Regions from separate parts of the Paenibacillus medicaginis genome, predicted to be linked through region 2. Evidence: riboswitches for the same ligand, from Rfam matches in the RefSeq annotation. Region 2 holds a riboswitch; the other holds the start of a gene.
What was found. A riboswitch is a leader RNA that binds a small molecule or an ion and turns the genes downstream of it on or off. The one in region 2 is predicted to bind S-adenosylmethionine.

Region 1: it holds a riboswitch for S-adenosylmethionine, as region 2 does, so the genes downstream of both, metA (homoserine O-acetyltransferase MetA) here and ACE5LO_RS15425 (methionine ABC transporter ATP-binding protein) in region 2, are expected to answer to the same signal.

The regions. Positions count from the first base shown of each region.
Region 1 is NZ_JBHIRY010000005.1:208,129-215,085, forward strand. It holds gene ACE5LO_RS07900 (MOSC domain-containing protein) at 1-602, shown strand, start outside; gene ACE5LO_RS07905 (ROK family protein) at 638-1,510, shown strand; gene ACE5LO_RS07910 (HRDC domain-containing protein) at 1,673-2,677, shown strand; gene corA (magnesium/cobalt transporter CorA) at 2,766-3,701, opposite strand; SAM riboswitch class I at 4,298-4,417, shown strand; gene metA (homoserine O-acetyltransferase MetA) at 4,531-5,460, shown strand; gene ACE5LO_RS07925 (PLP-dependent transferase) at 5,488-6,672, shown strand; gene ACE5LO_RS07930 (aminotransferase class V-fold PLP-dependent enzyme) at 6,669-6,957, shown strand, end outside.
Region 2 is NZ_JBHIRY010000014.1:110,377-117,333, reverse strand. It holds gene ACE5LO_RS15435 (UbiD family decarboxylase) at 1-958, shown strand, start outside; gene ACE5LO_RS15430 (Cthe_2314 family HEPN domain-containing protein) at 1,016-1,729, shown strand; SAM riboswitch class I at 1,835-1,977, shown strand; gene ACE5LO_RS15425 (methionine ABC transporter ATP-binding protein) at 2,101-3,120, shown strand; gene ACE5LO_RS15420 (methionine ABC transporter permease) at 3,117-3,785, shown strand; gene ACE5LO_RS15415 (MetQ/NlpA family ABC transporter substrate-binding protein) at 3,860-4,705, shown strand; gene ACE5LO_RS15410 (SDR family oxidoreductase) at 4,845-5,612, shown strand; gene ACE5LO_RS15405 (NifU family protein) at 5,691-5,933, opposite strand; gene ACE5LO_RS15400 (YuzB family protein) at 6,020-6,271, shown strand; gene ACE5LO_RS15395 (AbrB/MazE/SpoVT family DNA-binding domain-containing protein) at 6,552-6,821, opposite strand; gene ACE5LO_RS15390 (hypothetical protein) at 6,945-6,957, opposite strand, start outside.

The DNA.
Region 1 (6,957 bases), on a different contig from region 2:
CGGCCGTGCTTATGCATGGTGGCAAGGAAGTACTTAGCGGCATTAACAAATTGCCCGCAGACAGGCCCATTCTTCTGACACACAGCGGAATTCCCGGTGACGGGCAGGCGGATCTCGTACATCATGGTGGGCCGGACAAGGCGGTATGCGTTTATGATCACAGCCGCTATGCGTATTTTGCGCAGCTCATGGATCGTGAGCTTGTTTTCGGAGCTTTCGGGGAAAATGTGACGACGTCTGGGGCTGCGGAGGATACGGTCAGCATTGGGGACATCTACCGACTTGGCCGTGCGCTCGTACAGATCAGCCAGCCCCGTCAGCCTTGCTTCAAACTGGCGGCAAGATACGGATGGAAGGAGCTTCCGGAGCAATTTCAGCAGACTGGGTACACGGGCTATTATTTCAGAGTGCTTGAAGAGGGGGAGCTGTCTCCAGGGGACTCAATGGAGCTGGTGGAGAGGCCGAAGGAGCACATCACCGTAATGGAGGCCAACCGGATCATGTACCAGGGGAAGGATCATGCTGAACAGACGAAGCGGCTGCTGGAAGTAGAGGCGCTGTCGGAGAGCTGGAAGGTGCCACTGCGCAAACGTTTGGGCTGAAGGGATTGCATTGCATAAGGGAGGGAGATGTTGGAATGACAGTATTGGGTGCAATTGAAGCAGGCGGGACTAAATTTGTATGCGGTATCGGAAATGAACAGGGGGAGATTATGGACAGGGTCAGCTTCCCGACGGAAGCACCAGAAGTAACTATGGCCCGGGTCATTGAATATTTCGAAGGGAAAAATGTCGAAGCGATCGGGGTAGGCTCCTTTGGGCCCATTGATCCGATTGTCGGCAGCAGTACATACGGGTACATTACCACAACGCCCAAGCCCCACTGGAGCAACTATAATCTGATCGGCAAGCTGAAGGCTCATTTTGATGTTCCAATGGGTTTTGATACGGATGTAAACGGAGCCGCTCTGGGTGAATACACTTGGGGAGCTGCCAAAGGCCTGGACAGCTGCATTTATATTACGGTTGGAACGGGCATCGGCGCAGGGGCCGTTGTTGGAGGGCAAATGCTTCACGGTTTGTCCCACCCCGAAATGGGGCATATTCTGGTCCGCCGCCATCCGGAAGACACGTATGAAGGCTTCTGCCCTTATCACGGCGACTGTCTGGAAGGCCTGGCCGCAGGGCCTGCCATCAGCAAACGGTGGGGAACCCAAGGGGCGGAGCTTTCTCCGGATCATCCTGCATGGGAGCTGGAGGCTCATTATCTGGCTCAGGCTTTGATGAACTACGTTCTGATTCTTTCCCCGCAAAAAATTATTATGGGCGGAGGAGTCATGAAGCAGGCGCAGCTCTTTCCGCTGGTCCGCCGCAAGTTGCAGGAGATGCTTAAAGGTTACGTTCAGCATACAAGCCTTACGGCGGATATCGACAGCTATATCGTTCCTCCCGGACTTGGCGACAATGCCGGCTTGTCCGGTGCGCTTGCGCTGGCCCGTCTGGGGATATGATCATTTGCGAAAAAAAGCTTTGACTTGGCATACATTTCCGTTATAAGATGAGCTTAACAGCATAGTCCGGTTTATAAGGAAGCACCTATTTTGCGAATACGCGAGATAGGTGCTTCTTTTTGTTGCCAGATGCTGATACATAACCAGAGGAGGTTTTGTAGTATGGAGATTGTATTCTTGAACAAGCTGTCGCAGACGGAGGAAGGCGACGGACTGGGGGCTGCCCAGGTATGGATCGGGGAAGAAGAGGGAGTATGGTCTGTCGGCTGGCGGACTACAGAAGGGGATGGCGAGAGGGATAGCGTCTGGTATGAGGGACGTTCATGGCAGGAGATGCTCTCCATTTACCGCTATCAGCTGGCTTTGAAGCTGTCCGAAGGGTACCGTCCGCTTATTGACGGGGTATTCCATGAACGCGAAGAAGGCGGGAGCCGTGGGTTGTTTGTGCAGAAGCTATACTGCTACAGCGATCTTCATCCCCGTGATGATGTGTATACCGAGCTTACGGTCTGGCGCCGGCGCCGGGCGGCAGCTGAGCACAGGGCACCGTATATGATTGCCAGCAACCGTTTGCTGAAGCTGATCAGTGTCTTTCTCCCACGGAATGAAGCAGAGCTGCTGGAACTGCCTGGCATGGGGGAGAGCAAGATGCGGGCTTATGGAGCGGAACTGCAGGACATCACCTGCAAGAGTGAGCAATACCGTCCATTTCCTTTGCACTGGGTGATGGAAGAGCTTGACGCCCAGGACTTTATCAATTGGAGCTACCGCCAGAAGGAACAGAAATACAAGCTGGAGCTTGACAGATTTAATCAGCGTCAGGCGGTTCTGAAGGGGGCGGCAGAAGGTCTTGACCTGGATGCTATAAGTCAGCAGGCGGAACTGCCGCGCAGGGAAGTCATTGAAATGCTGGAGGTGCTTGAGCGAGAAGGGTACGATGTAGATAACGTGATCCGGAGTGAGCTGTCGGGCGCTACAGAGCAGGAACAGGAGGCGATTCGGGAGGCCTACCAGGAGCTGGGAGACCGCTTTTTGAAGCCTGTTATGCAGCGGGTGTATGGCGATCCAAATCACGGGGATATGAAGCTGGATGAAATTTATGAGCGTCTGCGGCTGGTGCGTATCTGTTACCGTCGCGATGAAGGAGGCAAGCAGAGCGCCAGCTAAAGCAAACTGCATCTAGTGGTGAATGCCAAAAAGACGGACCCTGCCTCGAAGGAAGGCTCCGTCTTTCATTTTTATTCTGTAAAATATTTCAGATCCAGTCTTTCTTGCGGAAAATCAGAAACATGCTGCTGCCCAGTGCAATCATCACGCCAATTACGACAAAATATCCGTGGCGGGTGTGCAGCTCAGGCATATTGTCAAAGTTCATTCCATAAATTCCGGTAATGACGGTCAAAGGCATAAATACGGTGGTGATCGCTGTAAAAACTCTCATGATTTCGTTGGCCCGGTTGGCAATGCTGGACTGGTAGGCTTCACGAAGGTTACCCATCAGATCACGATAGGTGTCGAAGGTTTCGGAAATTTTTACGGCGTTTTCATAAATGTCGCTAAAATATTTCTGCAACTGCTCGTCAATCAGGCGCAAATCCCGTTTGTTCAACGTGTTGATGACTTCCTTCTGCGGGCCAAGCACTTTTTTAAGCCATAAAATTTCACTGCGCAGACCGATGATTTCGTTCAAATGAGATTTTTTCGTATGCATCAGAATGTCTTCCTCAAGCTTTTCGATCCGAACCTCGATCCGGTCGCCCACGAGAAAATAACTGTCTACGATCAGGTCGATCAGCAGATACATAAAACGGTCAGGTGAATTCACTTCCTGCTCCCAAAGCAGCGGCTTCAGGGTACGAAGCTCATTAATCTTCTGTCTGGTGATGGTGATGATAAAATGTCTGCCGAGAAAAATATTGAGGGAACGCAGAAAGATTTCTTCATCATCAAACCGGATGCTGTTTACAACGATAAAGTAATGATTATCATATATTTCAATTTTGGGACGCTGGTCTTCCTCGCTCAGGCAGTCCTCCACAGCCAGATCATGAATGGTAAAGAGTGGCTGCAGCACCGCGAGATCTTCAACATCGGCATCAATCCAGTAAAAGCCGTCGGCCGGTGCCGTCAATGTATTTTCAATGTCGTCAATGAGGGTAAATACCCCGTTGTTCACTAACCGGATTTTCATTTCTCTCACTCCTTATGCTTCGCCCCAGGGCGAATGATGTTCATAAGGAATGCTTTCAGACTGGTGCCAGACCCAGGAAGTTAGAAGCTCCACATGCATGCAGAACGTGCGTCCCGTCTCCGGCAAGCTGAAGTCATTCCTATGCTGTTGTCATGCTTCCGCCGCCTATACGGACTCGGGTCGCCTTCCATGGTTGGTGTCACCCCTATCGAATTATATTAAGATGAGCCGCCGCAGTCCTTTTTATTAGATTACAGAATTTATAAGTTCTCAGCGGAGCTGAGCAATCCTGTAATCGCAAGAAAAACTACCGCTAAACGCGGTCTGGCTTCTTTGAATTACGTCGATAGACGTTTTTCTTATACGCCAATCTTGAACTGTGCATATAGTTTCAGCCGCCTGCAGCACTTGTCTAGTATAACGCCCGCCAGATGGCCTTTCAAGGGCTAAACTGGACATTTTCATTGTGCTTCATCTTATGGAGGCAGCCGAATCCGTGTGCGCGATGAATGGATTTTTCTGCTTGACGAGAGAGGTGTTCATGCTTTAAAGTTTGATACAGGATATTTGAATTAATTAAAATTGAAAATAGCGAAATCTTATCAAGAGCAGGTGGAGGGACTAGCCCGATGAAACCCGGCAACCGGCGGTAACCCGCACGGTGCTAATTCTTGCAGGTCACATTTTCTTTAGAAACTGGACCTGAGAGATGAGAGAGGCGCATATGAATCAGATATGACCTTTCTCGTGCTGCGAGAAGGGTCATTTTTAATATGCCCGGCATCTCAGCAATGATTTTCGCAAACTTCACGAACAGGAGTGAGCAATTATGCCGATTAAAATTCCAGACACTTTGCCCGCGAAGGAGGTTCTTGCGGGTGAGAACATTTTTGTCATGGACGAGAGCAAGGCCTATCACCAGGATATCCGTCCGCTCCGCATTGCGATTCTTAACCTGATGCCGACCAAAGAAACGACCGAAACCCAGCTGCTGCGGCTGATCGGCAACACCCCGCTGCAAGTGGATGTCACGCTCGTTCATCCGCAGTCGCATGTGTCCAAAAACACGTCCCAGGAATATCTGGACATGTTTTACAAAACATTTGACGAAATCAAAAATACCCGCTTTGACGGCATGATTATTACAGGTGCGCCTGTAGAGCAGCTTGAATTTGAGGATGTAAACTACTGGGAGGAGATTCGCAGCATCTTTGACTGGACCCGGACCAATGTGACCTCCACCATGCATATCTGTTGGGCCTCGCAGGCAGGTTTATACCACCATTTCGGGGTTCCCAAATACGGACTGGACAGCAAATGCTTCGGCGTTTTTGCGCATACAGTGAGCAAGCCGCATGTGAAGCTGCTGCGCGGCTTTGACGAAGTCTTCTATGCGCCTCACTCACGGCATACGGAAGTCCGCCGCGCGGATATTGAACGTTTTCCCGAACTGGAACTGCTCTCGGAATCGGAAGAAGCCGGTGTGTATATTGTCGCTACGACGGACGGCAAGCAGATTTTTGTGACAGGCCATTCCGAGTATGATCCGTTATCCCTGAAATGGGAGTATGACCGGGATATGGCCAAAGGTCTGGACAATGTTCCCTTGCCCCAAAATTATTTCCCGCAGGATGATCCAACCTGTACGCCGCCGTCCACGTGGCGGGCCCATGCCAACTTATTATTTTCTAACTGGCTGAACTACTATGTGTACCAGGAGACCCCTTATGACATTGGTGATATCGGGCCTCAAATTTAATAAGTAAAAACGAACAGGAGGATTTATATGGATAACCCAAAATTGAAAATCGAAAGCAGATTAGCCCAAATCGGTTCCGTCAATGAACCTGTAACCGGTGCGGTGAATTTTCCGATTTACCAGTCGACAGCTTTCCGTCATCCGCGGCTCGGACAGAGCACAGGTTTCGATTATATCCGTACCACGAATCCGACCCGCAAGGTGCTCGAAGAAGCAGCAGCGGAGCTGGAATCCGGAGACGCCGGATTCGCCTGTTCCTCCGGCATGGCCGCCCTGCAGACGATTTTTACTCTGTTCGGACAAGGGGATCATCTTATCGTCTCCCTTGACTTGTATGGAGGAACCTACCGTTTGCTGGAACGCATCCTTTCCAAATTCGGCGTAACCGCTTCTTATGTGGATACAAATGATCTCGACGCGTTGGAGCAGTCACGCCGTCCGAACACGAAGGCCGTATTTATAGAAACGCCGACCAATCCGCTCATGATGATCACCGATATTGCGGTGGTAGCCGGCTGGGCCAAGAAGCATGATCTGTTGACGATTGTGGACAATACGCTGCTTACGCCATATTTCCAAAGACCGATCGAACTGGGGGCCGACATCGTAGTTCACAGCGCCACCAAGTATTTGGGCGGGCATAATGACGTCCTGGCTGGACTGATCGTCACCAAAGGAAAAGAGCTGTCTGAAGAAATGGCCTTCCTGCACAACTCGATTGGGGCCGTGCTGTCCCCGAGCGACAGCTACCAACTGATGAAAGGCATGAAAACCCTTGCCCTGCGCATGGACAGACATGAGCAGAATGCCACACAGATCGCACAGTATCTGCTGACTCACCCGCTCGTGACGGACGTATACTATCCGGCCCTGGAGAGCCACCCGGGATATGAGGTTCAAAACAGACAATCCTCCGGGAATACGGGAATCTTCTCGTTTAAGGTCAAGGATGCCAGCCTGGTAGAGCCTTTGCTGCGCCATATCAAGCTGATTGCCTTTGCCGAAAGTCTGGGCGGGGTTGAATCTCTTATGACCTATCCTGCGGTGCAGACCCATGCGGACATTCCGGCCGAAATCAGGGATGCGGTAGGCGTCGACGACAGGCTGCTTCGTTTCTCCGTTGGCATTGAACATGCGGAAGACCTTATTCAAGATCTGGGCAGCGCGCTGGAAGCCGCACGCCGGGAGGTTGAGGAGGGGGCAGTACAATGAGCGGAGACGAGCAACACAAAAAAGAGGCGCAAGAGCTTAAATTCGGCACCCGGCTTCTGCACTTCGGTGCGGAAATTGACAGCCATACCGGCGCTTCCAGTGTGCCGATTTACCAGGCTTCCACCTTTCATCATCATGACATTTTTAACCCGCCGCAGTTTGACTACAGCCGTTCCGGCAATCCGACCCGGCAGGCTTTGGAGGATTATATTGCGCTGCTGGAAGGCGGAGTGCGCGGATTTGCTTACTCCTCCGGGATGGCGGCTATTTCCAGCGCCTTCCTGA
Region 2 (6,957 bases):
TCCGCATGAGCGGCGTCCGGAGGGGCCGTTTGGGGACCATTTCGGCTATTACTCATTGAAGCATGATTTTCCGGTATTTCATGTCAAACATGCGCATCACCGCAAGGACGCTATCTATCCGGCTACGATTGTAGGCAAGCCACGCCAGGAGGACTATTATCTGGGCGAATTCCTGCAGCGCTTGCTGTCACCGGCTTATCCGCTTGTTATGCCGGCTGTGCGCTCTTTATGGGCGTATGCGGAGACCGGGGTTCATGCGTTGGCTGCTGCGGTTGTGCGTGAAAGCTACTCGCGCGAGGCGCTCGTATCTGCCTTTACGATCCTGGGGCAAGGCCAGCTTTCGCTGACCAAGTTTCTTATGCTGACAGACAAGCCGCTCGACCTGTCGAATTTTACGGTGCTGCTGGAGACGATTCTGGAGCGCTTCAATCCGGCACAGGATTTGTTCATCCTTAATCATACTTCGCATGATACGCTCGATTATACGGGGCGCAAGCTTAACCATGGCAGCAAGGCCGTGCTGATGGGGGTCGGCGAGCCGGTGCGTGAACTGCCACGGATGTATGAGGGCGGAGACCTGCCTGGCATCACCCGTATTGAGTCCTATTGCGGCGGCTGTCTTGTCATCTCGGGAGCCTCCTACGAGCAGGAGCCTGAGCTGCCTGTGCACGTGCTGCAGCGCATGTCTGCTATGGAGCAGAAGTGGCCGCTCGTGTTTATTGTGGATAACGCCGAAGAGGTAGTAAGATCACAGGCCTCTTTCCTGTGGACAGTATTCACCCGCTTCAATCCGGCAACGGACATGTTTGCCGATCATGAAGTCAAGCTGCATCATTTGAATTACAAGCTGCCGATCATAGTGGATGCGCGTATGAAGCCTGGTTACCCGGATGAGGTGCTGCCGCGCGAGGACATTGTGCACTTGGTGGATGAACGCTGGAAAAGCTACGGTTTGTGAAGATCTCAGAAAGTATAAACTTCGCAGGGCCGGAACAGACACGGGGAGGTTGAGCATATGCTGCGTGAGCTTTTGGGAGAACCGTCAAGGCAGGATAACGAAATGCTGCTGCAGGCGATGAACAGCATGAAGCGGACGCTGGGCTTGCTACAGCACCAGATGGAGCAAAGCGGAGATCCTACGTCCGATTTCCGTAAGGCCGACATATTGACACGCGGGCTGATGTCCTCCCTGGACGAGCTGGAGCAGAGCAAGTTTGCCGCGGCATTTTTCCGGAACAAGGTGCATGCGAAGTTTTCCGAGGAAATGACCGGGCAGGAGCGTGCGGATTATGAACGGTATGTGTATTTTTACAAAAACGGGTTTATCCGGGTGTTCTCCATGCTGGATAAGCTCGGCAATCTGCTGAATGACTTTTACGATATGAACACATCCAGGGTAAAAGCACATTACTCCTATTTCACCGTGCTGCGGCAGTTCCGGTATTTGAAAATCCACGACAGGCTGGCTGATCGCCTGTTTGAGCTTAAGGACCGCTTCAGGGAGCCGCTTGACCGGCTGCGTAAACGCAGAAATACGGAAGTGCACTACATGAACGTGGAAATGCAGGATGATCTGTGGCAGAAGCAGCGGGCGCTGTATGGCAAAATCAAGCTTGAGGATCTGGATGAGCATCTTGACGATCTGCGGCAGGGCCTGGACATGGTCTGCCGGTCGGTAGCGGAAGCGTTCGAATATACGAACCAGCAGTGGAAAAAAAATTACCTTTGACAAAGCCATGTAAAGTATCTATACTGAAATCTAGTTTAATGTCAGCTTTATGAAGGTTATAGAGTGGATATCCCAAACTCAAAATAATTGAAACAATTATATAATCTCTTATCGAGAGAGGCGGAGGGACTGGCCCGATGAAGCCCGGCAACCGGCTGCACCCCGGCGTTATTAAGCGCTTAGGGGGCAGCGTCATGGTGCTAATTCCAACAATACCACTGTGTTTAAGTAGTATTGGCAGATGAGAACCGGATTTTGCTGGATTGCAGAAGCCCTTTTCATTTGTGAAAAGGGCTATTTGCCTTTAACAGGACAAAATAGAGACAGTCCCGGCGGATGGGGTAAAAGGAAGAGAAGGGGGACGGACCAACTTGATTGAAATCAGAGAGCTAACGAAGTTTTATGGCAAAGGCAGCCGGATGACACCTGCACTGTCCAACCTGAACTTATCGATCGGCAAAGGTGAAATCTTCGGCATTATTGGCCACTCCGGAGCAGGAAAAAGCACACTGATTCGCTGCATCAATTTGCTGGAGCGGCCAAGCTCGGGCGAGGTGTGGATCGATGGTGTAAATATGACAGGACTTAACCGGAAGCAGCTGCAATCCAGACGCCGTAAAATCGGGATGATTTTTCAGCATTTTAACCTGCTGTCATCCGCGACCGTATATGACAATATCGCATTTCCGCTCCATCTTGACGGCAGACCGAAAGCGGAAATTGATAAGAAGGTGAAGGATCTGCTCGCGCTTGTCGGGCTGGAGCAGCATGCCAACAAATATCCGGCACAGCTGTCCGGCGGCCAGAAGCAGCGGGTCGGCATTGCCCGTGCCCTCGCCAGTGACCCGGACGTGCTGTTGTGCGACGAAGCCACGTCGGCGCTCGATCCGCAGACGACGGATTCCATTCTGAAGCTGCTGCTGGATATTAATGAGCGCTTCAATCTGACCATCGTGCTGATTACACATGAAATGCATGTGATCCAGCGGATCTGCGACCGTGTCGCTGTTATTCATCAGGGCGGAATCGTGGAGCAGGGTCTGGTGGCTGAAGTCTTCATCAAGCCGCAGCATCCGGTGACAAGGGAATTTATTATGAGGGAGACAGACCAGGGAGAAGAGCTGCAGGCAGCGATTGCCGCCTCCCACCCGTCCTCTTCGCAGACTGTCAGAATTTCATTCCTGGGTGATAAAACCTATGAATCGATTTTATCACGCACGGTCCGGCGGACCGGTGTGGATTTTGCCATCCTGCAGGGCACGATCTCCACGCTGAAAAATGTGCCCTACGGATTGCTTACCGTCCGCTTTGAAGGAGACGAGCAGGCGATCCGGGAGACGACGCAGGAATTGTCGACACAGGGGCTTGATGTGGAGGTGATCGGCGGATGAATGAGCTTGATTTTTCACAGATTAACTGGAATGAGATCGGCAGTTCGACAATGGATACGATCCAAATGCTGCTGATATCCGGTTTGTTCACACTGATTCTGGGGCTGCCGCTCGGGGTCGTGCTGTTCCTGTCCAGCCGTTCGTCACTTGGCCTGATGAAGGTGGTCTACACCGTACTGTCATTTATCGTTAATATACTGAGATCCGTGCCGTTTATCATTCTGATCGTCGCATTGATCCCTGTAACGAGGGCGATCGTTGGCACCTCCATTGGAGTGACCGGCACGATTCCTCCGCTTGTCATCGGAGCGGCGCCGTTTTTCGCAAGACTTGTCGAAACGTCCCTGCGCGAGGTGGACCGGGGTGTTATTGAAGCGGCTCACGCGATGGGAGCTTCCACCGGGCAGATCATTTTTCGCGTGCTGCTCCGTGAGGCAAGGCCGGGACTGCTCGCCGCTTTAACGATTACGATTGTCACGCTCGTGTCCTATACGGCCATGTCCGGGATGATCGGCGGCGGCGGCTTGGGTGCGTTGGCGATCAACTACGGTTATTACCGTTATGACACGGCCGTCATGATTGTCGCCGTTGTGCTCATGGTGGTACTGGTTCAGGTGCTGCAAATGGCGGGTGATCGTCTGGTGCGGCATTATACACGGAAATAAGGAAACATTAAATATAGATCCTTATTCATACCCAATCTTTTTAAAAAAATTAAATTTTGGAGGGATTACACGTTATGAAAAAATGGTCATTTGCTTTCTTAAGCCTTGCATTGCTGCTGATTCTGGGAGCTTGCGGGAACACTCAAAACGCTCAAAACGGTCAGAAGGCAACTGCGGACAATAATCCGGGAACATCGCGCAGTATCGAGCTGAAGGTCGGTGCATCCGCTGTGCCGCATGCTGAAATTCTTGAAGCGATCAAGCCTGCGCTGGAAAAAGAGGGTGTGCGCCTGCAGGTTGTTACTTTTAACGATTATGTGCAGCCGAATGTGCAGCTGTTCGACAAGCAACTGGATGCGAACTTTTTCCAGCACCAGCCGTATCTGGACAGCGAGAACAAAGCGCGTGGCATGGATTTGGTATCCGTAGTGCCAGTACACGTTGAGCCTATGGGCGCGTATTCGCAAAAATACAAATCCGTGGATGAAATTCCGGACGGCGCTATTGTAGGCATCCCTAATGATGCGACAAACGCTGGCCGCGCCTTGATGCTGCTGGCCAAGCAAGGTCTGATTACTTTAAAGGACAACACGGACATCAACTCCACCATCGCAGATATCACTGGCAATCCGAAGAACCTGGACGTCCGCGACGCAGATGCGGCCATGCTGCCGCGCCAGCTGCCTGACCTGGACCTGGCGGTCATTAACACCAACTATGCGCTGGAAGCCAACCTGAATCCGACGAAGGATGCCCTGTTCATCGAAGACAAGGAATCTCCATACGCGAATCTGCTGGTGGCCCGTCCGGATAACAAGGATTCCGAAGGCATTCAGATGCTGGCCAAAGCCCTGCAATCCGAGGAAGTCAAGAAATTTATTGAAGATAAATACCAGGGAGCTATCGTTCCGGCATTTTAATTGAACAGACCGTTTCCCACACCGCTTCTGCCTTCAGGCAGGGGCGGTTTTTACTTGCTGTTCCCCGGACAAGTTGAGGCATGGACCCAAATCTTTTATACTGATTCTGTGGCGTTCTCTTTGCAGAGGAGGAAGTGCGTTGAAACCAAAGATTGCCCTGATTACAGGAAGCGCCAAAGGGCTGGGGAGAATGACAGCTTTACATTTGGCGGATCAAGGGTTCGATATTGCGATAAACTATGTACACAGCCGCACGGAAGCTCTGGAGCTGGAACAAATCATTCAAACCAAGGGAGTTCGGTGTACAGCCGTTCAGGCGGACATTTCCAAGCAGCAGGATATTGAAAAGCTGGTGAGCCAGGTCGAGCTTAAGCTCGGCGGTGTGGATATCATGGTGAATAACGCAGGGCCTTTTATACGCGAGCGCAAGCTGTTCGCTGACTATGCGCCTGTTGAAATTCATGCGATGCTGAACGGGAATCTGGTCGGCACGATGCTGCTGGATCATCTGGTACTTCCGCATATGCGCAGACAGCGATGGGGAAGAATTATCCATTTTGGATTTGGACATGCTGCGGAGGGAAGAGCATGGCCGCACCGGGCGGTATATGCAGCGGCGAAGGTGGGTTTGGTCTCTTTTACCAAGACTCTGGCTGTTGAAGAAGCTCTGTCGGGAATCACGGTCAATATGATCTGTCCCGGAGACATTCGGGGCGACAATAAGGAGAAGACGATTGCCGAGGTTCGCGGCATGGAGGATCATGAGACACCCAGAGGCAGACCGGGCAGCGGTGAGGATATCGCACGTGTGATTGCTTATTTATGCGAGGATTCGTCCGACTTTATTACAGGCAATATTATGGACATTTCAGGAGGCCTCGACCCGATCCGTCCTTCTATACTGTAGATGGGTAGGGAGTCCGCAAAAAAGAGCCTTGGCTTCTTGCGAAGTCAAGGCCCTTACCGTCAATATGCTTGAAGCATATTAGAATACCTGTATTACTTCCTGCACACCGTCAACTTCTTCGAGCAAAGCGCGTTCGATACCGGCTTTCAGTGTAATTGTAGAGCTTGGGCAGCTACCGCAGGCACCCATCAGCTTCAGCTTCACAATGCCGTCTTCCACGTCAACCAGCTCTACGTCACCACCGTCACGCTGCAGGAACGGACGCAATTTATCCAAAACTTCCAACACTTCATCATACATGGTGATTGTGTTATCGTTCATTAGAATTCAACTCCTTTCCTATAAGGCTTATTATATTACAAACGAGAGCAAAATAAAATGCTCCCGCCAAAAGCAGGTGAAATAAAATCATGAGACCGATCATAGAATTTTGCAGCAGTAATACCAGCACTGAGGATGTCATGCCCAGACTTGAGGAGAATCCCGAATATGATGTTGTGGAATATGGCTGTCTGAACAATTGCGGGCAGTGTTATGCCCAGCCGTACGCGATGGTCAACGGTGAAATTGTGGCAGCGGATTCGCCCGCAGCATTGTATGATGCGATTATCGCCAAAATCAAGGAAGCCGAGGCATGGGAGAGTCTTGATATTGACTGATTGTCAGGAGAAGCATCACTACACTGTCGGGTTAAAAGGGGGTGTCCCAAAAGGTCCATTGACCGGGGACACTCTTTTCGTGCGTTTGTGAGACGCTCCGAGAACGAAGCATTCCTCCAATCGCTGTTGACCCTCCGGGCCAAAGGCGAACGCTACCGCTTTTCCGGAATTGCTTCGTCCTCTCCGCTGCTTTTGTGCATAAGTCCGTGAATACGCAATTCCCAGTCAAGCGCCGATTTCGGTTTTGTAGAGAGTTTGGAGCTGTAATTTGTAAACCGGATTAAATGAGTTCATCTCCCATTGGACCATCAAACATTTCTTTATGTTTATCCGCACGAGGCTTACACAGAGACCGCAAAGCCAAAAAATGAGCACGTAATGCAGCCTGATCGTCAGAAGCCGGATATAAAGGGCGGAGGATAACTTCCTTATTTTCGGTCACGATCAATTCAACCTCTACGCCGTCTTTAAAATTCACATGATTAGCTAACTTCGAAGGGAGAAGCAAAGCCAGGTCTTTTCCCCATTTTCTAATGGTACCAGTGATCATGAAAACCATCCCCTTCACTGTTCAGTGATCTAATTGTACCGCATCCATTCCTAAAGTCTCTACAACAGTGTTAGATGCTGATTAGTTACTGACAAGGAGTGTAGATTTGTGTAAAATAACAATTCATTTTACAGGG